2 regions of the Nocardia sp. XZ_19_369 genome follow, and region 1 is predicted to be linked to the other one. Evidence: predicted binding sites of a transcription regulator. Region 1 holds the regulator's gene; the other holds the start of a gene.
The links. The regulator HspR, encoded in region 1, represses chaperone genes until heat shock. The targets are predictions, from matches to a motif close to ANNTGAGTNNNNNNNACTCANNT.
Positions count from the first base shown of each region.

Region 1 (12,304 bases):
ATCCACGCACCGCGCTGGTGCGAGCGGCACCGATCACTGCGGCACAGGTCCCTGGTACGGACGGAAGCCGGGGTGGAACGGGCCGCCGGGCGGCTCGGCCGCGGCGTCGTCCTCGCGCGCCACCGGACGACGGACGGGCTCCTCGACCCAGTCGTCGGCGGGCTCTTCGTCCCGCGGTGCCGGCGAGCGCTTATCGCGCTGCTGCTTGTCGCGCTCGTCCGGCGACCATTCCTCGCGCGGTTCCGGCGACCACTTGTCCCGCGGCTCCGGCGACCATTCGTCGCGGCGTTCGGGGGCCCACTCGTCGGCGGTCCTGCGGTCCTCGCGCACCCTGGCCCGCGCGTCCGGTACCACGGCCAGCGAGGGGCGGCGCGGCGGCTCCGGTTCGTCCGGCGCCGAGAGCGGCGCGCGGTCGTCGAAGTCCTCGTCGTAGGCCTGCTCGGCGAACGGCTCCGCGTCCTCGTCCTTGCTCAGCCGCGGCGGCTGCACCCGGGCGCCACCGACGGGTGCGTCGCGCTCGTCGTCGTCTGTTTCCTCGGGACGCTGGCGTCCACGCGGGCGCGGCCGGCCCGGATCGTGCCCGCCGCTGTCGAAGCGCGGCTCGCTGACCGGCGGCAGCACGTGCAGCAGCCCGGACAGTCGAAGGACCGCGTCGATCGAGGTCTCCCACTCGCGCGCGGAGGTGCCGACGGACAGCATGCCCAGGGTCCAGTTGCCCTCGCTCCAGAGCATCTGCACGGTGTCGGGCAGCGTCTCGATGAACGCCACCATCCGCTGATCGACTGCGTGCCTGGCGATTTCGGGGTTGGTCGCGAACACCACCCGGTCGCCGATGGCGCCGAGCAGTTCGAGATCGGCGTCCTTCGGCGGCGACGCGGTCTTGAGCCGCATGTCGACGTCGATGTCCGAGCCGATCTGGCGGCGCACCGCGATCAGCGTCGCGGAGTCCTCCAGATCGAAGAGCACGAACTTCTCGCCCTTGCGGATACCGGAGACCACATCGACCGCGGAGAGGTAGCCGAGCTTGGCCAGCGCGCCGCGACGCCAGGTCGACGGCAGCGCGGGTTCCACCGACACATACGTGTAGCCCTGGGATTTCGCCCAGACCTGCCGCGCGTGACCGGTCCGCTGTCGCTGGATCCGATCGAAATACAGCAGCACGATCGCACCCACGAGTGCGATCGCCGCCAAGCCGAACCACATTGCCGTCATCACCGTCTAGCCTAACGAGCTCAGCGGGCGAATGCCCGTCGCCACCCGGCGTTGGTTCGTCGGGTCGTTCATCTGACGCCGCCGGGCAGCGCGGTACTGATGATCACCTTGGCGTGAATCGAACCATCCGCGGCCTTCTCACCCTGAATCAGCACGATGTCACCGGTGGGCAGATCGGAGACCTTGGTGCCCGACATCGAGATGACCTGGGTGTTGGCGTCGGTGCGCACACTGACCGTGCTGCCGAGCAAGGTGCTCACCGTGAGCGTGCCGCCGTCGTTGGCGGTGATGGTGCCCATGGTCGCGCCGAGATCGTCGATGTTGCCGAGGCCGGGCACGCTCGGAATCCCGCTCGGCGCGGGCTGACCGGAGCGCGGCGTCCCCGGCGTCGGCCGGTTCGCGGTCGGAAAGGCCGAGGTACTCGCGGCGCTGTCGGACCCGGAATCCTTGCCGGCGAGCACAACTCCCGCGATCACACCCACCACGGCGATCAGCGCGACGACCCCGAGGCCGAGCGCTATCCACAGCCCGGTGTTGCGCCGCGGCGTCTCCGGCGGCAGCTGATCCGAGGGCTGCATGCCGTATCCGGGCGGGACGGGACCGCCCGGCGGTGGCGCCGCCCCCGACCATTGGTCGCCATAAGTGTTTTCGTACGCGCCCCACTGGTTGTCGTGCGGCGGGAACGCACGGGTGGCGTTCGGCGGGGGCGCTGACCACGGCTCGAACTGCTCGGTCGCCGGATACGCCGAGGGCGCGCCGGACCCGTACGCCTCGGAGTAATCCGTGGTGTGCTGCGGCTGCTCGAACCCGGACTTGCCCGCCAGGTGCTCGGTCGGCGCATCCTCCGGCCGCTGTCCCCACGGATCGTTCGGGTTGGTCATGGACTCCAGGTTAGGCGTTACCGGGCCGGCACCGGGAGCTTGCGCGGACTGAATTCGGACTTCGTCCGCCGGCCCCGCTGGTGACCGGCTCACGCCGTGCCCACGAACCTGGTCAGCGGTTCCGCGCGGCGGGCCGGCGCGCCGATACCGAGGCATCGAGCGCCGACACACCGCGGCGGAATCGGCTCTTACTTGCCGACGATCAGCCCGTCGCCGTCCGGCGTGACGGTCACCTTCACCGCGTCACCGTCGGTGATCTCGCCCGCCAGCAGTCCCTTGGCCAGCGTGTCACCGATCGACTGCTGGACCAGCCTGCGCAGTGGGCGCGCGCCGTAGACCGGGTCGTAGCCGCGCACGGCCAGCCAGAACCGGGCCGAGTCGCTCACGTCCAGCGTCAGCCTGCGCTGCGCGAGCCGCTTCTGCAGCTGGTCGAGCTGGATGTCGACGATGTGCTCGAGCTGCTCCTCGTCCAGCGCGTGGAACATCACCACGTCGTCGAGGCGGTTGAGGAACTCCGGCTTGAACGCCGAACGCACCGCGTTCATCACGAAGTCGAGATCGCCGCCCGCGCCGAGGTTGGAGGTCAGGATGAGGATGGTGTTGCGGAAGTCCACCGTGCGGCCCTGACCGTCGGTGAGCCGTCCCTCGTCGAGCACCGCGAGCAGGATGTCGAACACATCCGGGTGCGCCTTCTCGATCTCGTCGAACAGCACCACCGTGTACGGCCTGCGCCGCACCGCCTCGGTCAGCTGACCACCCTGGTCGTAGCCGACGTAGCCGGGCGGGGCACCGACCAGCCGCGCGACCGAATGCTTCTCGCTGTACTCGCTCATGTCGATCCGGACCATGGCGCGTTCGTCGTCGAACAGGAAGTCCGCCAACGCCTTTGCCAGCTCCGTCTTACCGACACCGGTCGGGCCGACGAACAGGAACGAGCCGGTCGGCCGGTTCGGATCGGCGACCCCGGCGCGCGCCCGGCGCACCGCGTCCGACACCGCCTGCACCGCCTCGGTCTGACCGACCACCCGCTTGCCGAGCTCCTGCTCCATTCGCAGCAGCTTCTGGCTCTCACCCTCGAGCAGCCTGCCCACCTGGATACCCGTCCACGCCGACACCACCTCGGCGATGTCGTCCGGGCCGACCTCCTCCTTGAGCATCACCTCGCCGTCGGCCGCCGCGCCGGAGACCTTCTCGGCCTCGACGAGCTGCTTCTCCAGCGCCGGGATCTTGCCGTAGCGCAACTCCGCGGCCTTGCCGAGATCGCCGTCGCGCTCGGCCCGTTCGGACTCCCCGCGCAGCGACTCCAACTCCTCCTTGAGGACGCGGACCTGATCGATGGCGCTCTTCTCGTTCTGCCAGCGGGTCATCAGCTGGTTCAGCTTCTCGCGGTCGTCCGCGAGTTCCTGACGCAGCTTCTCCAGGCGTTGCTTGGAGGCCTCGTCGGTCTCCTTGCTCAGCGCGACCTCTTCGATCTCGAGCCGCCGCACCGCGCGCTCGACCTCGTCGATCTCCACCGGGCGCGAGTCGATCTCCATCCGCAGTCGCGACGCCGACTCGTCGACCAGGTCGATCGCCTTGTCCGGCAGGAACCGGGAGGTGATGTAGCGGTCGCTGAGCGTGGCGGCGGCCACCAGCGCGGAGTCGGTGATGCGCACGCCGTGGTGCACCTCGTAGCGCTCCTTGATGCCGCGCAGGATGCCGATGGTGTCGGCCACCGACGGCTCGCCGACGAGCACCTGCTGGAAGCGCCGCTCCAGGGCGGCGTCCTTCTCGATGTGCTTGCGGTACTCCTCCAGCGTGGTCGCGCCGACCAGGCGCAGCTCACCGCGGGCCAGCATCGGCTTGATCATGTTGCCCGCGTCCATCGCGGACTCGCCGGTGGCGCCTGCGCCGACGATGGTGTGCAGCTCATCGATGAACGTGATGATCTGTCCCGCACTGTTCTTGATGTCTTCGAGCACGGCCTTGAGCCGCTCCTCGAACTCACCGCGGTACTTCGCGCCCGCGACCATCGCGCCGAGGTCCAGCGACACCACCGACTTGCCGCGCAACGACTCCGGCACGTCACCGGCCACGATGCGCTGGGCTAGCCCCTCGACGATGGCGGTCTTGCCGACGCCGGGCTCGCCGATCAGCACCGGGTTGTTCTTGGTGCGGCGGCTCAGCACCTGGACCACCCGCCGGATTTCGGTGTCGCGCCCGATCACCGGATCGAGCTTGCCCGAGCGGGCGGCCTCGGTCAGGTTGGTGGAGTACTTCTCCAGGGCCTGGTAGCTGCCCTCGGGGTCCGGGCTGGTCACCCTGGCGCTGCCGCGCACGGCGGTGAACGCCTCGCGCAGCGCGTCGGCGCTCGCGCCGTACTTCTTCAGCAGCATCGTCACATCCGAGTCGCCCGCGGCCAGGCCGACCATGACGTGCTCGGTGGAGACGTATTCGTCGCCGAGCTCGGTGGCCAGGCGCTGGGCCGCGGTGATCGCGGCCAGGGCCTCGCGGCCGAGCTGCGGGGTGGTCGTCGCACCGGTCGCGCTGGGCAGCCGGTCCACGATGTCCTGCGCCTCGCGCCGCACCGTCGCCGGGTCGACGCCGACGGCCTTGAGCAGCGGGGCGGCGATACCGTCGGTCTGGTCCAGCAACGCCACCAGCAAGTGGGCCGGACGGATCTCCGGGTTGCCCGCGGCCGAGGCCGCCTGCAGTGCGGCGGTCAGGGCCGCCTGGGTCTTGGTGGTGGGATTGAACGAGTCCACAAGTCACCTTCCTACTGGTCGATTGTCACGGCGCCGGAGCCTGATCCGCACGAACTCCACGCGCGGCTGCGTGCCGTCCTCTACATCCAACGTGGGAAAGGTTGAGTCTGTTCCGCTCAAGTTTAGTTATTTTGGCCGCGTGTGAACGGTACGCCGCGACACCCGCCCGATGCGATGAATCACAGCCTCATGGGGTATGGATGCATACGATGACCCTGGCCGTTAGTTGATGCATCAGGGAGCGCTTGCTAGCACGAAGGTGCGAGGCCGCACTCTTCAGCCCGATCAAGGAGCGAATGGATGCGCGCGATTGTCGTACGGAAGTTCGGAGCCACACCCGAGTTGACCGATATGCCGGTCCCCGAGGCCGGAGCAGGCGCGGTCCGCGTGCAGCTCGAGGCGGCGGGCGTCAACCCGTTCGACGCGAAGATGGCCGACGGAATACTGGACGGCAAACTGCCGCACGACTTTCCGATGATCCTCGGGGTGGACGGGGCGGGCACCGTCGCGGCGGTCGGCCCCGGCGTCACCGGGTTCGCCGTCGGTGACCGGGTGGTCGGCAAGTTCCTCAACCCGCCCGCAGGCCACGGCTCGTTCGCCGAGTTCGCGGTCATCCCGGAGAGCGGCATTCTGGTGCGCGTCCCGGAGGCCGTGCCGACCGTCGCGGCCGCGGCGCTACCCACTGCGGGCCTCACCGCACAGGACATGGTGGACGGCACCGAGATCCAGCCGGGCCAGACCGTCCTGATCATCGGCGCCACCGGCGGGGTCGGCTCGTTCCTTGTCCAGTTGGCGAACATGGCGGGCGCGAACGTCATCGCCACCGCCCGCGGCGACGTCGCCGACCAGATGACCAGGCTCGGCGCGGCCGAGACCGTCGACTACACCGCGGGCTCGGTGCGCGAGCAGGTCGCCGCCGGGTATCCCGACGGCATCGACGTCCTCTACGACCTGGTGAGCCCGCCGGAGGCGCTGGCGGAGCTGGCCGGGCTGGTCCGCGACGGCGGCACCGTGTACTCCACCATCGGGTCCGCCGACGAGGACGCCTTGCGCAGCCGGGGCATCCGCGGTGGCAATATCGAATCCAAGGGCGGCGCACGGGAATTGACGCGGCTGCTGGACCGGGTAGCCGAAGGCGACGTGGTGGTTCCGATCGATGCGACCGTTCCGCTGGCCGACGGCGCGAGTGTGATCGGAGCCGTCGGCGCACGCGGCAAGACCGTGCTCGCCATCTGATCCGTCGACCGCCCGTTCCCGAGTTCGGCGGCCCAGCCGAACAGTCGGCACACTGCGAATCGAAGGGGCAGTGCCACCGGAGCCGAGCGTGGGTGTGACCTCGAGCGCAGGCCCGCAACACCGCACGTTTGCCCACCGATTACCGTTTGGCCCGGTCTTCAGGTGCTAACCAACACGACCACGGCATTTTCGGGGATACTGAACAGCGGAGGACCGCCGGTTACGGATATGTCCCCTGGGCAGAACTGAGGGAAAGGAAGCTCCGCGTCGTGGATGCGCGTTCGGCTGCGCTGGTCCGCGCCAACTTCCGTTCGGTAGTCGAGGCACCGAATGGACCCGAACGGTTGGTCAGTGCGTTCTACGGTCACTTGTTCGCCGAGAACCCCCAACTGCGGGAACTCTTCCCCCCTGCGATGGACATGCAGGCCAAGCGGATCGCCACGGCGATCCAGTACGTGCTCGATCATCTCGAGGATTGGGAGCGGGCGCAGAAGTTCCTCGAACAACTGGCGCGCGACCACCGCAAGTACGGGGTCGACGCGGCGCACTACGACGCCGCGGGGCGAGCCTTGCTGTCCGCGTTCCGCGCCTACAACGGCGCGGCCTGGCACCGCGGCCTGGAAGAGGGCTGGCGCGACATCACCATCCTGATCTCCGCGTCCATGGCCATCGGCGCCAACTCCGACAAGTCCCAGCCGTTCTGGGAGGCGACCGTGGTCGGGCACCGCAGGGTGCTGGAGGACCTGGCCATCGTGCGGTTGCAGTCGGAGAGCCCGATCCCCTATCAGGCCGGCCAGTACGTGCCGCTCACGGTGCCGCAGCGGCCGAAGATGTGGCGCTACTTCTCCCCGGCGATCCCGGCGAATCCGTACGGCGAGATCGAGTTCCACGTCCGCAAGATCCGCGGCGGCTGGGTCAGCCCGGCCATCGTGAACGAGACCAGGGTGGGCGACCGCTGGCAGATCGCCGGACCGCTCGGCGGCTTGCACGTCGACCGCGACAGCGGCCGCGACGTGCTGCTGATCGGCGCGGGCACCGGGATCGCGCCGCTGCGCGCCCAGCTGATCGAGATGGGTCAGCGCGGCATCAATCCGCGGGTGCACTTCTTCATCGGCGGCCGCTACCCCTGCGATCTCTACGACGTGGAGAACATGTGGCAGCTTTCGCAGAGCAATCCGTGGCTCACCATCGTCCCGGTCTGCGAACAGAAGACCAATCCGTGGTGGTATCCCCATCCGCCGCAGGAAGAGCCGTACGGCATGCACCGGCGGCTGATCGGTAACCTGGGCGCGGTGGTCGCGAGCTTCGGCGCGTGGGCGGACCGGCAGATCCAGATCGCCGGGTCGGCGAAGATGATCGCGGACACCCGGCGTGCGTTGATCGCGGTCGGTACTCCGGAGCACATCATCAGCTCCGACCCTGTGTGATGTAAGGAGGAGCCCCATGGGGGACGGTAGCGGACGGAGTCCGCGGGGTGGGTGGACACCGGGGGACCCCAGTGCGCTCGGTAATGGCGCACCCTTTCCGGCCGAGTGGACCGCGACGGTCGTCGGACACCATCGAATCCGGCACGATCTCGCGGTGATTCGCCTGATCGGCGAGTTCGTCCCGTTCCTGGCCGGCCAGTCCGTCGAGGTGACGGTGCCGCAGCAGCCGAGCATGCGGCGCAGGCTTTCGCCCGCGCTGCCGCCGTCGCTGGACGGCAAGCTCGAGTTCCACGTGCGCACGGTGCCCGGCGGCTGGTGCAGCGGCTCCATCGTGGCCGACACCAGGCCCGGCGACGAATGGCAGATCCGCGCTCCCCTCGGCAGTTTCGCGGTCGACCCGGCGGGCGAGGAGGTGGTGATGATCGCGGGCGGCACCGGTCTCGCCCCGCTGCGCGCGCAGATCCTGGACCTGGCCCGCGAGCCGGAACCGCCGCCCACCTACCTGTTCTTCGGCGGCCACACCCCGCGCGATCTGTACGCCTCGGACATGCTGTACCTGCTGGCCGGTGAATTGCCTTGGCTCACAGTCATTCCCGTGGTGGAGAGCCCGGACGATCCCAGCTGGGAAGACGAATGGTTCGAGCGCAGCCGCGTCGACATCGGCTTCCCGCCGGACGAGATGCTCTTCGGCACCCTCGCCGAGGTGGTCGGTTCACACGGTGCGTTCGACCACCATCAGGTGCTGGTGTGCGGCTCACCCGCCATGGTCAATGCCACGGTCGATCGGCTGCTCGCCACCGGGACTCCGCCGGAGCGAATCCAATTCGAAGGGCTCTGAACCTCTTTCGGCCGACGGCGTAGCCGGAATCCGGCCGCGGTACTGGGCGCGACCGGATTCCGACTGTGTCCGGGACAACGGGAGGGGTCGAAATCCCGGACGGCCGGTCAGAACAGCGGGTCGTGGCGGATGTTCTTGGCGAGCGTCCCCGCGGCCATCATGCGGAACTTGGTGGTCTGCACCATCGATGGCGAGCCGACGATCTGCACGTCGCGGTCGGCCCAGGCGCCGAAGCTGGCGACCACCTTGCCGATCTGCCCGGTCAGGCGCGGCTCCAGGCCCGCGTGCGCCGGCGCGAGTTCGCCGGAATCGGTGTACCACCAAGGGTTTTCCTCGTGCTCGGTAACCGGTGTCACGGTGAGCCAGCGGTTGGCGACGGCCAGGCTGTTCAGCGTGTCGAGGTCATAGAGGTCGCACGGATGGTGGCCACCGACGAACAGGTGCACCTTCGGGTTGGTCCGCCGCTGCGCCATCGCCATCAACTGGGCCCGCAGCGGCGCGATGCCGGTGCCGCAGCCGACCATCAGCATCTTGCGCTTGGCGTTGCGCGGAATACCGAGACCGCCGAGGGGCGAGCCGAGCAGCCACTGGTCACCGACGGCGGCCTGGCCGACGATCGAGGGGCTGACCCAGCCGCCGAGCACGGCACGGACGTGGAACTCGATCTCCCCGTTGGCATTCGCGGGCACCGCGGGCGACATGTAGCGCCACATCCGCGGCCGCGACGGGACCTGCACGCTCAGGTATTGCCCGGCGGCGTAGGACATCGGCTGGTTCAGCTGTAATCGCAGCACGGTCAGGTTGCGCAGTACCTCGCGGCGTTCCACCACGGTGCCGGTCCAGACCGGTGGCGTGGTTTCCTTGTCCGCCGCGCCGATCATGGTGTCGGCGATGATCTTCAGGCCTTCGTCCCAGGCCCGGTCGACCTCGTCGGTCCACATCTCGGTGCCCGCGTACACCTTCATCGCGGTTTTCAGCGAGACGGCTACGGCGGTGTAATGCGCTGCCTGCACACCGTATTTGCGATGGTCACGCCCGAGCTGGGCGAGGAAGGGCAGGAGCTTGTTCGGCTCTTCGAGCCGGTCCAACGCGTAGCCGATTGCCTTGACAAGGCGATCTCGCTGGGCGTCCATGGCTGCTGGAAAGAAATCGCGGACTTGGGGGTAGTCGGTGAATAGGATCGCGTAGAACGATCTCGCTAATTTCTCCGGCCCCCCTTCCTCCGCAGCAACCGCCTTGAACGTAGTTCTGATCAAAGCGACAGTCCGCGAATCCATTTGTGTCACAACCCCATTTCGCACTCGAACACAAACTGTGCCGGCGAGTGAGGTGCTGCGGGACACTCGTCAGCAGCCGTTGCCAAGGAGTGTAGGCGAGGTTTGCCAGGAGTGGAATCCTCCGTTTAAACAACAAGCGTGTAATTCCGCTGAAACGAGGACACGCCGAGCAAAACACTCACGAAACGGACTGAAAGACCGTAAAAACGGATGAATTCGGTCACGGATACACTGAATATGCACGACTCGATCTGCAAGTTTCACTCAGGCAGCCATCCCAGAGCGACTGCACGGCAACTTCGCTGGGCGCCCGGCCGACTCGACCGGATGCGCGGCACCCGGCACGCCATCGGGGCGCGCGGTGAAAGATGACGAGTAAAGCGGACTTTCGCGCGAGCTCTCAGCGCACTGCCACACACCGCATCTCGGCTTATCTTTGGCTACCCTTCAGAAACCGCGCCGCAGAACCGCTTCGGGCCGCTGACCTCGACGCACGATGAATGCTCCGAGATCAGCGGCCCGATTGTTAGCCAGCCGTATTCAGTATTGTTGCGCTGCGTTCGATCGCTCAAACATTACGGCGGTTACGCGGTTGCCACACCACCAGTGCGGTACTGCGTTGCGGCGGCGAAAGATCGGGCCGATAGCCCGCTCGCAACCGATCCAGCTCGGCCGACAGCTCGGCGACGCGCTGCTGCAATTCCTCGACCTGGTTGGTGAGTTCGATGATGCGTTTGATGCCCGCCAGGTTGACGCCCTCGTCCTGGGACAGCCGCTGCACCTCGCGCAACAGCTCGACGTCCCTGGCCGAGTAGCGTCGCCCGCCGCCCGAAGTGCGTTGTGGCGTTACCAGTCCCAGACGGTCATAGGTACGCAAGGTCTGCGCGTGCATGCCCGCCAGCTGGGCCGCCACCGAGATCATGAAGAACTCGGCACGCGACCCGCCGGACGCCTGCTTCGGATCATGGGACATCAAGCACCTGCCCATCCTGCCCGTGGGTCGAAACCGCTGGCCTTCTCCGCCTCGGCGTAGCGCCGAAGCGCCTCCGCGGCGTTGTCGTCCAGCTTTTGCGGCACCGCGACCTTGACGGTGACCAGCAGGTCACCGGCGCCGCCGCCGCGCTTGGGCACGCCACGACCGCGTACCCGGAGGATGCGGCCGTCCGCGGTGCCCGGCGGCACCTTGACGCCGACGCGCCCCTCCAGCGTGGGCACCGAAACCGTGGTGCCCAACACCAATTCGCTGTAGCTGACCGGCAGCACCAGGGTCAGGTCGTCGCCGTTGCGGCCGAAGACCTTGTCCTGGCTGACGTGCACGCTGACGAACAGGTCACCCGAGGGCGCGCCACGCAGGCCCGCCTCGCCCTGTCCGGCCAGCCGAATCCGTTGTCCGTCACTGACTCCCGGGGGAATCCGCACCGTGATGGTGCGTGTGCGGTTCTGGATGCCGCTGCCGTGGCAGTCGACGCACGGGTCGTCGATGATCGAGCCGGTACCCCGGCAGTCATCGCACGGCTCGCTGAAGCCGAATGCACCCTGGTTGCGGCTGACGATGCCGGTTCCATTGCAGTGCGGGCAGACCCGCGGGCTGGTACCCGGCTTGGCGCCGCTGCCGTGACACGTCGTGCACGGCGACGGACTGGTCATCCGCAGCGGAACGGTGACGCCCTGCGCGGCCTCACGGAAGCCGAGGGTCGTCTCGGTCTCCACATCGGCCCCGCGGCGCGGGCGACTGGTCGTGCGCGTGCCGCCCCGGTTGAACAGGCCGCCGAGCAGGTCACCGAGGCCACCGTCGCCGGCGTTCGCGCCGCCGAAGATGTCACCGATGTTGAAGTCCTGCGAAAAGCCGCCGCCCGCACCGGGAGTGAACCCGCCGCCGCGTGGATAGCCGCCACCCGCGAACAGCTTGCGGGTCTCGTCGTACTCCTTGCGCTTGGCCGGATCCGACAGCACCGCATGCGCTTCGCTGACGGTCTTGAACCGCTCCTCGGCCTTGGCATCACCGGGATTGGCGTCCGGATGCAGGTCGCGCGCGAGCTTGCGGTACGCCTTCTTGATCTCGTCCTGCGAGGCCGTGGAGGAGACACCCAGCTCTTTATAGAAGTCCTTTTCGATCCACTCCCGTTGACTCACCGGATATCTCCTCCTCTCGCGTCTTTATTGTTTGTTCGCGCCGGCATCAGCATCCGATGCCTCTGTCGTTTCGGCCGCGCCGTTGTCGGCCCCGCCATCGGTAACCCCGACCAGCGCGTGCCGAAGCACCCGCTCGCCGAACCGATAGCCCTTACGCATGACGATGCCGATCACCGGGTCGTGCCCGGAGCCCTCGTGCTGCACGGCCTCGTGCAGGGTCGGGTCGAAAGGCTCACCCTCCGAACCGAATTCCTCGAGGCCCTGCTTGTGCAGCGCGGTGGCCAGCTTGTCGGCCACCGACTTGAGCGGTCCGGAGTCCAGGTCGCCGTGTGCCCGGGCCCGATCGAGATCGTCGAGCACCCCGAGCAATTCGGTGACCACGGCGGCCTTGGCGGTGTCGATCGCGGTCTTGCGGTCGCGTTCGACACGGCGCCGGTAGTTGGCGTACTCCGCGGTCAGCCGCTGCAGATCGGCGGTGCGCTCGGCGAGCTCCTTGGTGGTGGCATCGGCCAACAGCTCGGCACCCTTTTCCGTGTCGATGACGGACTCCGCGCCG
Region 1 is NZ_JACVED010000001.1:626,776-639,079, forward strand. Features, by position in the region: gene IBX18_RS02945 (hypothetical protein) at 34-1,212, opposite strand; gene IBX18_RS02950 (DUF5666 domain-containing protein) at 1,281-2,093, opposite strand; gene clpB (ATP-dependent chaperone ClpB) at 2,282-4,837, opposite strand; gene IBX18_RS02960 (NADP-dependent oxidoreductase) at 5,138-6,073, shown strand; gene IBX18_RS02965 (FAD-binding oxidoreductase) at 6,343-7,500, shown strand; gene IBX18_RS02970 (FAD-binding oxidoreductase) at 7,517-8,338, shown strand; gene IBX18_RS02975 (globin domain-containing protein) at 8,446-9,615, opposite strand; gene IBX18_RS02980 (heat shock protein transcriptional repressor HspR) at 10,184-10,588, opposite strand; gene dnaJ (molecular chaperone DnaJ) at 10,588-11,748, opposite strand; gene grpE (nucleotide exchange factor GrpE) at 11,773-12,304, opposite strand, start outside.

Region 2 (12,304 bases), 360 kb from region 1:
GTGCGCGAGGTCGGTCGCCGCCTGCGGCTGCCGTTTGGCCAGCAGCGCCTGCCGCCACAGGTACTTGTACCAGGGCTGCGGGTCGCCCGGCTCGAACACCATCTTGACCGCGATGACATTGACGATCACGCCGATGGCCGCGGAGGCGAGCAGCACGATCACCCAGCCGGGCACCCAGCCGAACACCGGAATGCGGTGGTGCACATGCAGATACAGCGCCAGCAGCAGGCCGAAGGGTGCGCCGAGCAGCCCGATCCGGACCATGAAGCGCAGCTCCGGCGCCGCGATCGTGGTGGTCAGATCCTTCAGGATGCCGGGGTTGTCCTGCAGGTACCGGATGACGAAGCTCTTGATGTCGATGAGCTGATCGACGTTGTCGCCCAATGATTCGAACGCGCGCCGTGACAGCGCGGGCATTTCCCGATCGACCCGCTGGTAGATGACCTGCTTCGCGGCGCGTGGCACCGAACGCCACAGGTCGGGGTTCTCCCGGTTCATCAGCTCGTCGACCAGCGGCTGCACCTGTTTACGGGCGAGCACCGCGACATAGTCGGCGATGCCGTCCAGGTCGAGTTCGTGGATGAAATCGCGCGGGCTGCCGATCCGCATCAGCGCCTTGTCGACGCAGATGCTGGCCATCTTCTCGGCCCGGGCCGGGATGAACCCCTGGAAGCCGAGCCTGCGTCCGTCGCCGGAGAACGTCGGCAGCACCTGCACCCGGCGCGGGAAGTACGGATACAGCAGGTGCAGTCCGGGAATGTGGACGCCGCGAAATCGTTCCGGCCAGAACAACATCAGCACGCCGGTCCAGTTGGTCAGCCAGCCCGCCAGCGCGCTGAAGATCGGGAACGTCACCAGATCGACCACGAACTTGGACTGGCCCGTCAGATCCTCCCAATCGATGAACACGCCGGCGGCGAGTGAACTCATCGATGGATCTCCCTAGGCCGAACCGGCGGAACCGCCGGTATGAGGTATCAAGGCCCCAACATTGTCATTGCGCCGGAGCGAGTGTCAACGCGGCGCGGGATAGGGGTTGCGATCACATCGCGGGGCTACCATGAGCGCGCCCGAGCCGGACCTGGGCGTGAGCATGACATCCCCTTCGCGCGGTCGCGGACCGCCGACGTCGCAGGAGGTCGCGTGTCCGAAAAGCCAGTGCCCGAAGACCTACCGGCCGACGATGACGAGGCCCGGCTGAGCAGGCGCCGGGTGATCGGCACCGGCGCGGCGCTCGGTGGCGCGGCGCTCGGTGGGGCGCTCGCCGCGACGGTGGGCGGGGCGGCCAGGGCCGAGCACGGCAGCGCGACGCCCGCGTCGGACGCGAGTGCGAAGCTCGACACCGAGGCGCATCTGTTCCGGCTCACCTCGGCCGAGCCGAACCGATACGACGGCGGCACCTTGCGCGGCGCCCACGAGGGCACCTTCCCGGTGCTGACGGGTCAGCAGGCGTCGGTGTACTACGTCGAACTCGAGATCGGCGGACTGCGCGAGCCGCACTGGCATCCGACGGCGTGGGAGCTCAACTACATCATCTCCGGCACGGCGGACTGGACGATTCTGGGCACCCACCCCGACGGCACCTATCGCAACGACGCCTTCGAGGCGAAGCAGGGCGATCTGGTGTTCGTGCCGCAGGGCTTCTTCCACTACTTCGCCAACTCGAGCACCGAGCAACCGCTGCAGGTGCTGGTGGTCTTCAATACCAGCGCCCAGGAACCCAACGACGACATCGGCATTGTCGCCACGGTGAATTCGCTGCCCCGCGAAATACTGGCCGCCGCGTTCGGGGTGCCGGTCGCGGCGTTCGGTGCGGTCCCCACCGAGGTGAAGCCGGTGGTGATCACCAAACGCACGTAGTGGGTCAGGGCACGCGGATACCGGATCGCGCGCCGGTCTCCTGGACCCAGTCGAGCAGCGTGCGCTGCCTGCGCAGCAGGTTGCGACGGTGGTAATTACCACCCAGCCGTTCCGCGTTGCGGGCTCGACGCCTGCTCTGCCGGGAAATCAAGGTGCTGAGTTCGCCTGCCGGTGCGATCCCCCGGGTTACCGCCCAGCCCACCACCGCGCGGAACCATTGCCGTTCGGTGCGCAGCACCCAGGTGTAGACGACGGCGAAGATCAGGATGTACAGAATCGTGCGCGCCGCGATCGAGCCGACCGGGATGCTCGCCGGGCTCGGCGCGTCCCAGCCGAAATGCAGTGCGGCACCGAGCAGATAGCACTGGACGAAGACCTGCGCGCGCCGCCTGATCGGCCAGTCCGCGCGTGCCACCGCGAGCACGATGCCGATACCCGCCAGGGCGGTGAGCATCCAGTGCGAGGTGATCCCGGTGAGCAGCCGCACGAAGCCGACCAGCACCGCGTTCGCCGGATTGTCTTGCGCCGAAAGCAATCCGGCGTTGGCCGAGTAGGTGATGTTCTCGACCACCTGGAAGCCGAGGCCGGTGCAGCCGCCGAGCAGCAGCCCATGGATCGGCCGATTCAGCAGTGGCTTGCCGAGCCACGCGACGGCGAAGACGCCGACCCCTTTGATTGCCTCCTCCACGATCGCGGCGGAAATCGGGGCCTGCCAATCCATGGCGAACGCGTCACCGGCCAGGTTCTGGATGATGCGCATGTTGTGGTCGTTGGCGAACAGGGCGATGCCGGGGCCCGCCAGCGCACCCCAGGCAAAACCCATGAGGAGGGGTATCGTGATCCGCCGGTGTGCGCGGAGCCGATCCAAATGCAGGACCAGCCAGCCGAATACGACCAGGGTCGCCAGTGTGAACGGCAGGCCGACCAGGATGTCGCGCCAGGTCAGCGCGGCAACCGGAGCCAACTGGAACACCAACCCGACCACGCCGAGTAGTGAAGTCAGGCAATACACCCACCACAGCGCTGATTTCGGCTGGAACCAGCTCATCGGCGCACCTTCAGTGACTCGAGCACCGGAGCCAATTCCGGCAACGTGGCGTCGTCACCGATGAGCACCAGGGTGACCGCCAGATTGTCGTTGCCGAGAATGGCGCAGACCCCCGCCTTGTCGGCACCGCGGCAGGTCGGGCCGCTGAAGCCGTTCGGTGTCTTGACCTCGCCGCCGTCGAAGTAGGCGTCGAAACCCTGCACGCCCAGCACTTTTCGTCGCCACTCGGCGGCTTCGGGGAAGTTCGTGACCCCGTCGATCACGCTGACCGCGAGTCGCGAACCATTCGGCGCGATGAGCACGGCGGTCGTCTGGTCGCCGGTCGGTCTGCGCTGCCAGCCGGCTACCCCGCCGAAGCCGACGGTGTCCGGTTCCGCTCCCGGCGCGGTCAATTCGATCTCGCTGTCCGGGGCGACCGCGGTCTCCCTGACCGGCACGAGCGCGGCGACGACCGAGGGGACGACGATCAGTGCCGCGACCACCGCGAGCACCACCCCGGCTGGCTTCCAGTCGTTGCCGGTGCGGATCGGCTGGCTCATGTGCTCCCCTCGGCGTTCTCACTCGATGGCGCGCTCTAGGCGAGAAACTGCCGCCGACCAGCGGTGCAGTCGCCTCCACGGTAAGCCAGTACGTACTGTTTGCCCGGGAACCCGGCCGTCCCGAATGCCCCGTTTGTGCGGATACGCAGCAGACCGTAAACAATCCGTAAACCGGTTCCAGCACAGTAGAGACACACCAGCACGGCGGGTTCGGAACCGGACTCGCCCCTCGAAAGGAAGCACCTCATGCGCAAGCTCAAGCTCCAGGTCCAGACCACCGCCGACGGTTACATGGGCGGCCCGAACGGCGAAATGGACTGGATGACCTTCCCCTGGACCGACGACGTCGGCGCCTACATCAAGAACGTGATGGACTCGGTCGACACCATCGTTCTCGGCCGCAACCTCGCCGAGGGTTTCATCCCGGTCTGGGCCAACCGCACCGAGGCCGACGGCGAGGACCAGGAAACCATCGACTGGATGAACAACACCCCCAAGATCGTCTTCTCCAACACCCTCACCGACTCCCCCTGGTCCAACACCACCATCGCCAACGGTGACCTCGTCAAAACCGTCACCGACCTCAAGTCCCAGCCCGGCGGCGACCTCATCGTCTATGGCGGCGCCACCCTCGCCGCCAACCTGATCGCCGCCGAACTCATCGACGAACTCCACCTCTTCGTCAACCCCACCGCCATCGGCACCGGCCTCCCCGTCTTCGCCCCCGGCGCCTACCAACCCCTCCGCACCGTCGCCGCCACCCCCTTCGACTGCGGCATCACCGCCCTCCACTACGCCCCGAAGAGCGCCTGAGCACGGAGACGGCCCGGTCCGACCCCGACGGAATAAATGTTCCGGCTGAGTCGGACAGGGCGCTCCCGCTCGCACCAGCGACTACTGAGGCCGCAACTCCTCGACCATCTCCTCGAAATTGTCCGGAGTCACCCGCCACCGATTCGCGTCGTCGTATTCCAGATCGACACTCAGGCTCATATCTGCCCGCTTGATCTGGATCAGACACGATTTCCAGTCACCCTCGCCGGGTGTCGCCATCGCGGACCGCAATTCCGTCATCATCCGCAGAATGTCGGTCCCGTCCGGAGTCCGAGCCACCCAGTTCCCGTCATCGGTGTAGACGTATCCGAACATCGACTGCTCGTCGTCGAGAATCGTGACGAGCGTCAACGAATCCCGGGTAACTTCCTGATAAGCGGGGTTCGAAATGATGAGTTCGCAAATCGACATGAGAATCGCATTGGCGTCCTGAATATCGAATGCCGGATCGCTCACGGACGAGACCGCGCCGATCGCAAATCATGTTCTTCACTCATCATGGCGGTCGACTTGGATCAGTGTGTTGCCGGAGTCATAAACGCGTGTCTCGGAAATTTCCCCATCCCCGTCATAGCTGTACTCTACGCGCTCGATGAGGCGGCCATCCGGTGTCTGTCTCTCTTCGGAGAGTAATTCGTCCTCGGTGCTCAGTAGCTCGATAGTCAACTCGGCGATCTTGCTACTTCCTGGAGATGCCGAACAGCCGACTCGGCGAGCACCCGTGGTACTCCTTTCGTACGCACTCCAGGCGCGACCGATAGCAGTGGGAAATTTCTTACTGTGCCATTTCAATGTTGCCTCGGGATCGGTAATATCGAAATAATTTACACTCACCGGAATATTGTCGCGAGTGTTGATTTTCTGTAGCATTCTGGTACCGGCGAAGGCGCCCACGGTTCGCATGGTCTGCTCCAAGGCTTCCGTTTCCGATATCTCCACCTCCTCCCCCGTCGCGTAATCGACGCCGAGGTAACACACGCGATCCACGACACTGTCTTCATAGATAGGGGCCGAAATCAAAGCCGCTGCCTTCCTTTATTATTGATATCTGAATCTTTTTGCCTGGCGGTAGGGATTCGTGTACCAGGTTACCCCAGCCCACGTCTTCGCCAACTTCCCTCGGTGCCCAGCGATAGTAGGTAAATTTACCCTTTTCCGCATCTTTCAACAGCGTTTTTCGGACTTTTTGGTTTGTGGATTCTCGTATGAACTGTTCGCTATATTTTCTGAACGTTTCCGCATCCACAATCAGTGCGACATCGACGTCGCCAGTATTGGGGTTGTGTACAGCGCCGCCCTGGACTTTGAATCGTACATCTTGCGGATCCACGCCGTACTTGCGACTCATGGCCAAGATGCCGGATTTGACCTCCTCGAAATGTTGTCGGGATTCAAAAAGGTAGGGATAACCACGTCGTCGGACCTCATCGAGATTGGCCAGGCTAGTGGTCAGCCGATCGCCTACATCTTCTACGCCATCGAAATATGGGCTCTCGCCGCGCTCAACTGCCTTGCGCCCCTTGAGGCCGTATTGTTCCAGCAGTCGAGCTGCATCGTCTCCGCGGGTAGCCAGAATATGTTGAATTTGGTCCAACTCTTCTGCGGTGGCTCTACCTAGCGCCGCTTGCGCGTCGTTGGCCAATGGCTGACCACCTACGCGGATGCCTGCGGCATGTAGTGGAGCCGCGGAATCGATGACGACAGAACCCGTGTTGCTCCCTGTCGAAGTAGCGTTCTGCACCGTTCTGTTGGTGCCGTGACTTGTGCCTGCGCTCTCGATCGCGACGGTCGCGTCGGATTCGGTAGCACCAGTCCGAGCACCCTTCGTCTCCGCCGCTGGTATCCGGGCAGCTGCTGTTTCCGCTGCTGTGGTCCGAGTAGCTGCGGCCGCCGCATCAGTTGCTGCCTGGGCGGCTGCCGGGTCAACCGCTGCCGCTCGCGTCGCGGCGGCGGAATCCGCCGCAGTTTGTGTATTTGTGGTAACGGCAGCCCCGTTCGCCGCGGGCGGGACAATCGCTCCGTCCGCAGCCTCGTCGGCCTTTCCGCCGAGCCGACCGAACATTTTGGGAAGGACCTTTGCCCCGACGCGGACTGCGACGTAGCCGAGGCCTTCGCCTGCTGCTATCCAGATGATCTCTGTGGCAATGGCGTTGGCGATGTTCTTGCCGATTTCATCGCTGGTGGGTGGGGCGCCGGGGTCGGTGGCCCAGTGCAGGCCGGCGGCGTCTTCGACGAGCAGTCCGCCGCCTTGGACCTTGTACATTCGAGTGGCGGAAACCCCTGGGGGGACGGGGATTTCCTCGATGGCAGCGAGGTGGCTGTTGCTGGTTGCCGCGACAGCGCTGTTGTCTCCGCTCGGTAGTTCGACGAAGAAGGAATTGTTCGCGGCGGGGGTTACCGGATAGCGCAAGGGACCGTCGTAGGGGGCGACAGTAGTTGGTTGTGGCGGTCCGTAGTCCGGTGTGGTCAGCGACTGGCTCGGCACCAGGGTGGCCCCGTGTGGGCGGTTGGTGCGCACGCCGTTGTTGCTGAGGACCTGCGCGTCCTTGGCGAAGGGGTTGTCCGGTACCACTGGGGCGCCGCTGGCGTCGACGCGGATGAACTGGCCGCCGACCTCGACGATTCTGTACCCCTCCGGGGTGGTGATCGCGCCGTCGGGGTGGCGGTAGAACTCGAAGTACTTCTTGTTCTCCTGGTCGTAGCTGTCCTTGCCGGCGTTGAGGACCAGTACGTGCTCTTTGCCGTCGATGCCGAGCACACTGAGACTGGCGATTCGGCCGTTCTGGTCTTTGATGACGGTGATGGGGGCATTGGGGTTTGCGGTGAGCCGCTCGACTGCCTCGACGAGTTGTTCGGCGTCGCCGAGGTGTTCGATACCCGAGGCGAATACCGATGCGGGTTCACCGGGTGCGGGGCGGGGCTGGCCGGGAGTGAGCATCTGCTGGGAGACGCGGCCGAGTTCGGCACGGGCTTGTTTTTGAGCCTCCTGGAACGACAGGGTCGTCGCGGTCCTGCCTTCGCCGAGTTCCTCGACGTCGGTGCCGGTCTTGGTCGTGTTGGTCGTGTATCCGTTGGACAGCGTGACGTTGTAGCCGACTTCCCAGCCGTCGGTGGTGGAGGTGATGGTCTTCTCCAGGGTGCCGCCGCCGGCCAGCGGGGTTACTCCGGTGGTGTTCTCGGCCATGGCCATGGGCAGATCCATGAGGTCACGCGCGGCTCGCTCGTTGGCCAACTGCGCTCGGGACTTCAACGTCCCGTCGCTGTTGTACATATAGCCCAAGCCCACCCCCGCGAGCGTGGGGAGCAACGACGGATCCACCCGATCGGGAAGCTCGGATTCGGGCGTGGGGCCCGGCGCGGCGTCGGATTCAGCCGGCACGGGGGGTGCCGTAGTGGGCCCGGGTGCCTGCGGGTTCTGCTGTGCCGACGGCTGTTCCGGGACTCGCGGCGGTTGCGGTACCGCAGGCTGCTGCTGCCCGGGTGGCTGCTGTGCCGGAGGCTGCTGCGCGGGTGGAAGTTGCTGGGCCGGCGGCGGATTCTGCTGCTGGCGGATCATCTCCTCCAACGACGCGGGCGGCGGACCGACCGTCGTGCCGGGCGGGAGCGTAGGACCTACCAAATCCTTCGGGTCGAACGGCCGCGGGTCACCGATCGGCGACGCGTGCACCACGTCATCGGGCGCCTGCACGAGGAGTTGTTCTGCGTTCCACAGCCGAGTCAGCTGCCGCGCCGCCGTACCCGGCGTCATCGCCGAGTAGTCGAAAACCCTTCCACCCCTGTTTGAATCAGCCTTCTCCTGCTGACCGACACCGCCGACGTTCAACCGTGCGAACCATGCCGAGCGTGCGGCCACCCACGACGGCGGCTGACCATTTTCGTTCGGCTCAGCCATGGTGGTCAGCACCTACCTGCGAGATGACCTGGCCGACGGCGATTCTCTCGGAGACCGCAGTCGGCTCTTGGCTACCGAAGTAGCGGGATTCGACAGTATTTTTGCCGGGCATGTGGATCGGAGACCTTCCGAGGCTGGGCACGAAGAATTCCCGAGCCTCCCCAGGCTCGGGTCCGTGAAATCGGTAGATGAGCGGTGCTTCGACGCGCACGGCCCTGTCCAGGAGGGTTCGAGGGCGCACACGGAGGCAGCGGAACGGCAATGTGAAACCCATTGCCAGGCAGTTTGTTCCGGAGATTTCCGGATGAAGGCGCAGCTATGGCGCTGCGTAGAGCTTCACCTAAGCGAACCAGATTGTCAACGCGCGTGCTGGGCGCTTGAAACGACCAGTCTCGCGCCGGCGAACTATTGGACCAGGTGGAGGTAGGCGGGGTCGGGCCGCACTTCGCCCGTAGGTGGCAAAACTGGCCCGGGCGACCGTGCAAGATCGGCGACTTCGCCCACAGCGAACGTTGGGAAAGTTCGGAACAAAGGGGGTGGGGGTGGGGTTGAGTTGGTATCGCTCAACTTTTGGAAGGGTCGAACACGTGACTACACCACAGAACCTGCCGGTGCTGTTCCTGACCGATCCGATCGTGCTGCCGGGCATGGTCGTGCCCATCGAACTGGACGAATCGGCGCAGGCCGCCATCGACGCCGCGCGCGCCGCGAAGACCGATGCCGTGCTGCTCGCGCCGCGGCTGACCGAGGGCTACGCCACCTACGGCGTGGCCGCCACCATCGAACAGGTCGGCCGGATGCGCGGCGGCGCGCCGGCGGCCGTGCTGAAGGCCGAACGGCGGGCGAAGATCGGGCACGGGGTGACCGGGCCGGGTGCCGCGCTGTGGGTCGAGGCGGAGCCGGTCGAGGTTCCCACCCCGGACGGCCGGACGAAAGAGCTGGCCGCCGAATACAAGAAGCTGGTCGTCTCGGTGCTGCAGCGCCGCGAAGCCTGGCAGATCATCGACGCGGTCAATCAGCTGAGCGACCCGTCGGCGATCGCCGACACCGCGGGTTACGCGCCGTACCTGACCGACGATCAGAAGCGTGAACTGCTGGAAACCCCGGACGTCACCCAGCGTTTGAAGACGCTGATCGAGTGGACCAAGGACCACATCGCCGAGGCCGAGGTCACCGAGAAGATCAGCGACGACGTCCGCGAGGGACTGGAGAAGAGCCAGCGCGAGTTCCTGCTGCGCCAGCAGCTCAACGCGATCCGCAAGGAACTCGGCGAGGACGAGCCGGACGGTGCCGACGACTACCGCACCAGGGTCGAGCAGGCCGACCTGCCGGACAACGTGCGCGCGGAGGCGCTGCGCGAGGTCGGCAGGCTGGAACGGGCCAGCGATCAGAGCCCGGAATCCGGCTGGATCCGGACCTGGCTCGACACGGTGCTCGAGCTGCCGTGGACGGTGCGCACCACCGACAGCACCGACGTCTCGGCCGCCCGCGCGGTGCTGGACGCCGATCACCACGGCCTGGACGAGGTCAAGGACCGCATGGTCGAGTACCTGGCGGTGCGTTCCCGGCGGGCCGCGCGTGGACTGGAGGTCGTCGGTGGACGCGGCTCGGGCGCGGTGCTCGCGCTGGTCGGTCCGCCCGGCGTCGGCAAGACCTCGCTCGGTGAATCCGTGGCCCGTGCGATGGGTCGCAAGTTCGTCCGGGTGGCCCTCGGCGGCGTGCGCGACGAGGCCGAGATCCGTGGCCACCGGCGCACCTATGTCGGCGCGCTGCCCGGCCGGATCGTGCGCGCCGTCAAGGAGGCGGGTTCGATGAATCCCGTTGTCCTGCTGGACGAGATCGACAAGGTGGGCTCGGACTTCCGGGGCGACCCGGCGGCCGCCCTGCTCGAGGTGCTGGATCCGGCGCAGAACCACACGTTCCGCGACCACTACCTCGACCTGGACCTCGACCTGTCCGACGTGCTGTTCATCGCGACCGCCAATGTCATGGAGACCATCCCCGGCCCGCTGCTGGACCGGATGGAGCTGATCACCGTGGACGGTTACACCGAGGACGACAAGGTCGACATCGCCCGCGACTTCCTGGTGCCGAGGCAGCTGGAACGCAACGCGCTGACCACCGACGAGGTGACCGTCACCGACGCGGCGCTGCGCGAGATCGCCGCCAACTACACCCGGGAGGCCGGGGTGCGGCAGATGGAGCGGTTGATCGCGAAGGCGTTGCGCAAGGCCGCGACTCGCCTGTCCGAGGTCGGGACCGATTCGGGCACAGCGGATCTCGGTTACGACGCCGAGCTGGGCTACGACGCGCTGGTCGAGTCCGAGAGCGTGGCGAAGCAGGCGCTGACGATCGACCTGGGCGATCTGAAGGAGTACCTGGGCCGTCCGCGCTTCACCCCCGACTCGGTGGAACGCACCGCGGTGCCGGGTGTGGCGACCGGACTCGCGGTCACCGGTCTCGGCGGCGACGTCCTCTACATCGAGGCCAATGCCGCGGAGGGTGAGCGTTCGCTGACCCTGACCGGCCAGCTCGGCGACGTGATGAAGGAGTCCGCGCAGATCGCGCTGACCTACGTGCGCTCGCATCTGGAAGAGATCGGCATCGAGCCGTCGGTGCTGGATCGCAATATCCACGTGCACTTCCCGGCGGGCGCGGTGCCCAAGGACGGACCGTCGGCGGGCGTCACCATGGTCACCGCCCTGGTGTCGCTGGCGCTGGGCAGGCAGGTGCGCGCCGATGTCGGCATGACCGGTGAGGTCACGCTGAACGGGCGGGTGCTGCCGATCGGCGGCGTCAAGCAGAAGCTGCTCGCCGCGCAGCGGGCCGGCTTGAAGACGGTGTTCATCCCGGCCCGCAACGAGCCGGACCTGGACGACGTCCCGGCCGAAGTGCTTGCCGCACTGGATGTCCGCCCCGTCGGTGACGTGGCCGACATCCTGGCCTACGCCATCGAGCCGGTCGCCGAGCCGGCCCTGGACGGACGGGCCTTCGCGGCCACCGCCTGACGGAGGAGCACAGGCCGGGCACCTGAGGTGCCCGGCCTTTCCTGTGCCGCTGCTCTTTTCGGTCAGCTCAGGAAAGAGATCACCGGCGGTGCCACGACTTCGGCCGGGGCACTGTGGTCTTGGCCAGCCAGCACGCTGAGCTGGGCCGCGGGCAGTAGCTCGGTGAGCCGAGTGGCGGTGTGGTGGAAGAACTCCGGGCTCGCGTCCCCGAGCAGCACGAGCACCGGGACCTCGACGGCTCCGACGAGATCGAGCGGGATCACGCCACCGGTGTCGGCGTTGCCCATGATGGCGAGGTCATAGGGCATGGTCGGGGCGACCGCCTGCATATCGGGATCCTGACCGGCGAACTGGGCCGCCTCCGGCGGTGCGCCTGCTGCGGTGAGGAAGATCCGGATGGCTTCAGCGGGGCGATGCTGTTCGATTGCGGCCCCCACCTGCTCCGCGAGTTCTCGTGCGCTCCTTCGGCTTTCGTCGCTGCCATCGCCGTAGGGCGGTTCATGCAGCACTAGACGGGTGATGGGTACTCCGGCTGCCGCGGCGCGCAGTGCGAGGCCGGCCCCGGACGAATGCCCGTACACCGCAGCCTTTCCGCCCAGTTCGTCGACCAGCGCGGCCAGATCCTCGATCTCCCGGTCCGGCGCGTACGGTGCGGTGTCGCCGCTCGCACCACGACCGCGGCGGTCGTAGTTGAGCACCGTGAACCGCTCCGCGAGCCGGGTGGCGAGGTCGTGCGTCATCGGCCGCGCGCAGAACATCCCGCTCACCACGATGACCGGCGCACCGTGCCCGAATCGGTCGAACGCGATGCGGGTTCCGTCGGCGGACGTCACGAAATCTGTCACAGCTCTTCCCTTCGTCACCAGTGCAGACGAGACGAAGACGTCGAACTGATCGGTGCGTGGGGCGGTATTTCAGGCATTGTCGGCGGTGAGGTCGCGCTCGACCGACCGTGTCGTGCCCTGCGCGACCGCGCACAGCACCGGCTCGCTGTCGGCATCCTCGGCATAGATCTCGCAGCGGACCACGGCTTGGCGGCGGGTGGCTCCGGTGACGGTGGCGACGGCGCGTAGCCGCTGACCTGCGGCGGGGCGCAGGTAGGTGATGGTGAAGCCGCCGGTCA
Region 2 is NZ_JACVED010000001.1:983,401-995,704, reverse strand. Features, by position in the region: gene IBX18_RS04635 (hypothetical protein) at 1-930, opposite strand, end outside; gene IBX18_RS04630 (cupin domain-containing protein) at 1,144-1,860, shown strand; gene IBX18_RS04625 (PrsW family intramembrane metalloprotease) at 1,865-2,908, opposite strand; gene IBX18_RS04620 (hypothetical protein) at 2,905-3,447, opposite strand; gene IBX18_RS04615 (dihydrofolate reductase family protein) at 3,694-4,260, shown strand; gene IBX18_RS04610 (hypothetical protein) at 4,342-4,737, opposite strand; gene IBX18_RS04605 (hypothetical protein) at 4,771-5,301, opposite strand; gene IBX18_RS04600 (hypothetical protein) at 5,279-8,173, opposite strand; gene lon (endopeptidase La) at 8,821-11,181, shown strand; gene IBX18_RS04590 (alpha/beta hydrolase) at 11,244-12,026, opposite strand; gene IBX18_RS04585 (PaaI family thioesterase) at 12,096-12,304, opposite strand, start outside.
Region 2: lon (endopeptidase La) is a predicted target of HspR. The motif match lies at 8,720-8,742, and genes of this name have one in related genera.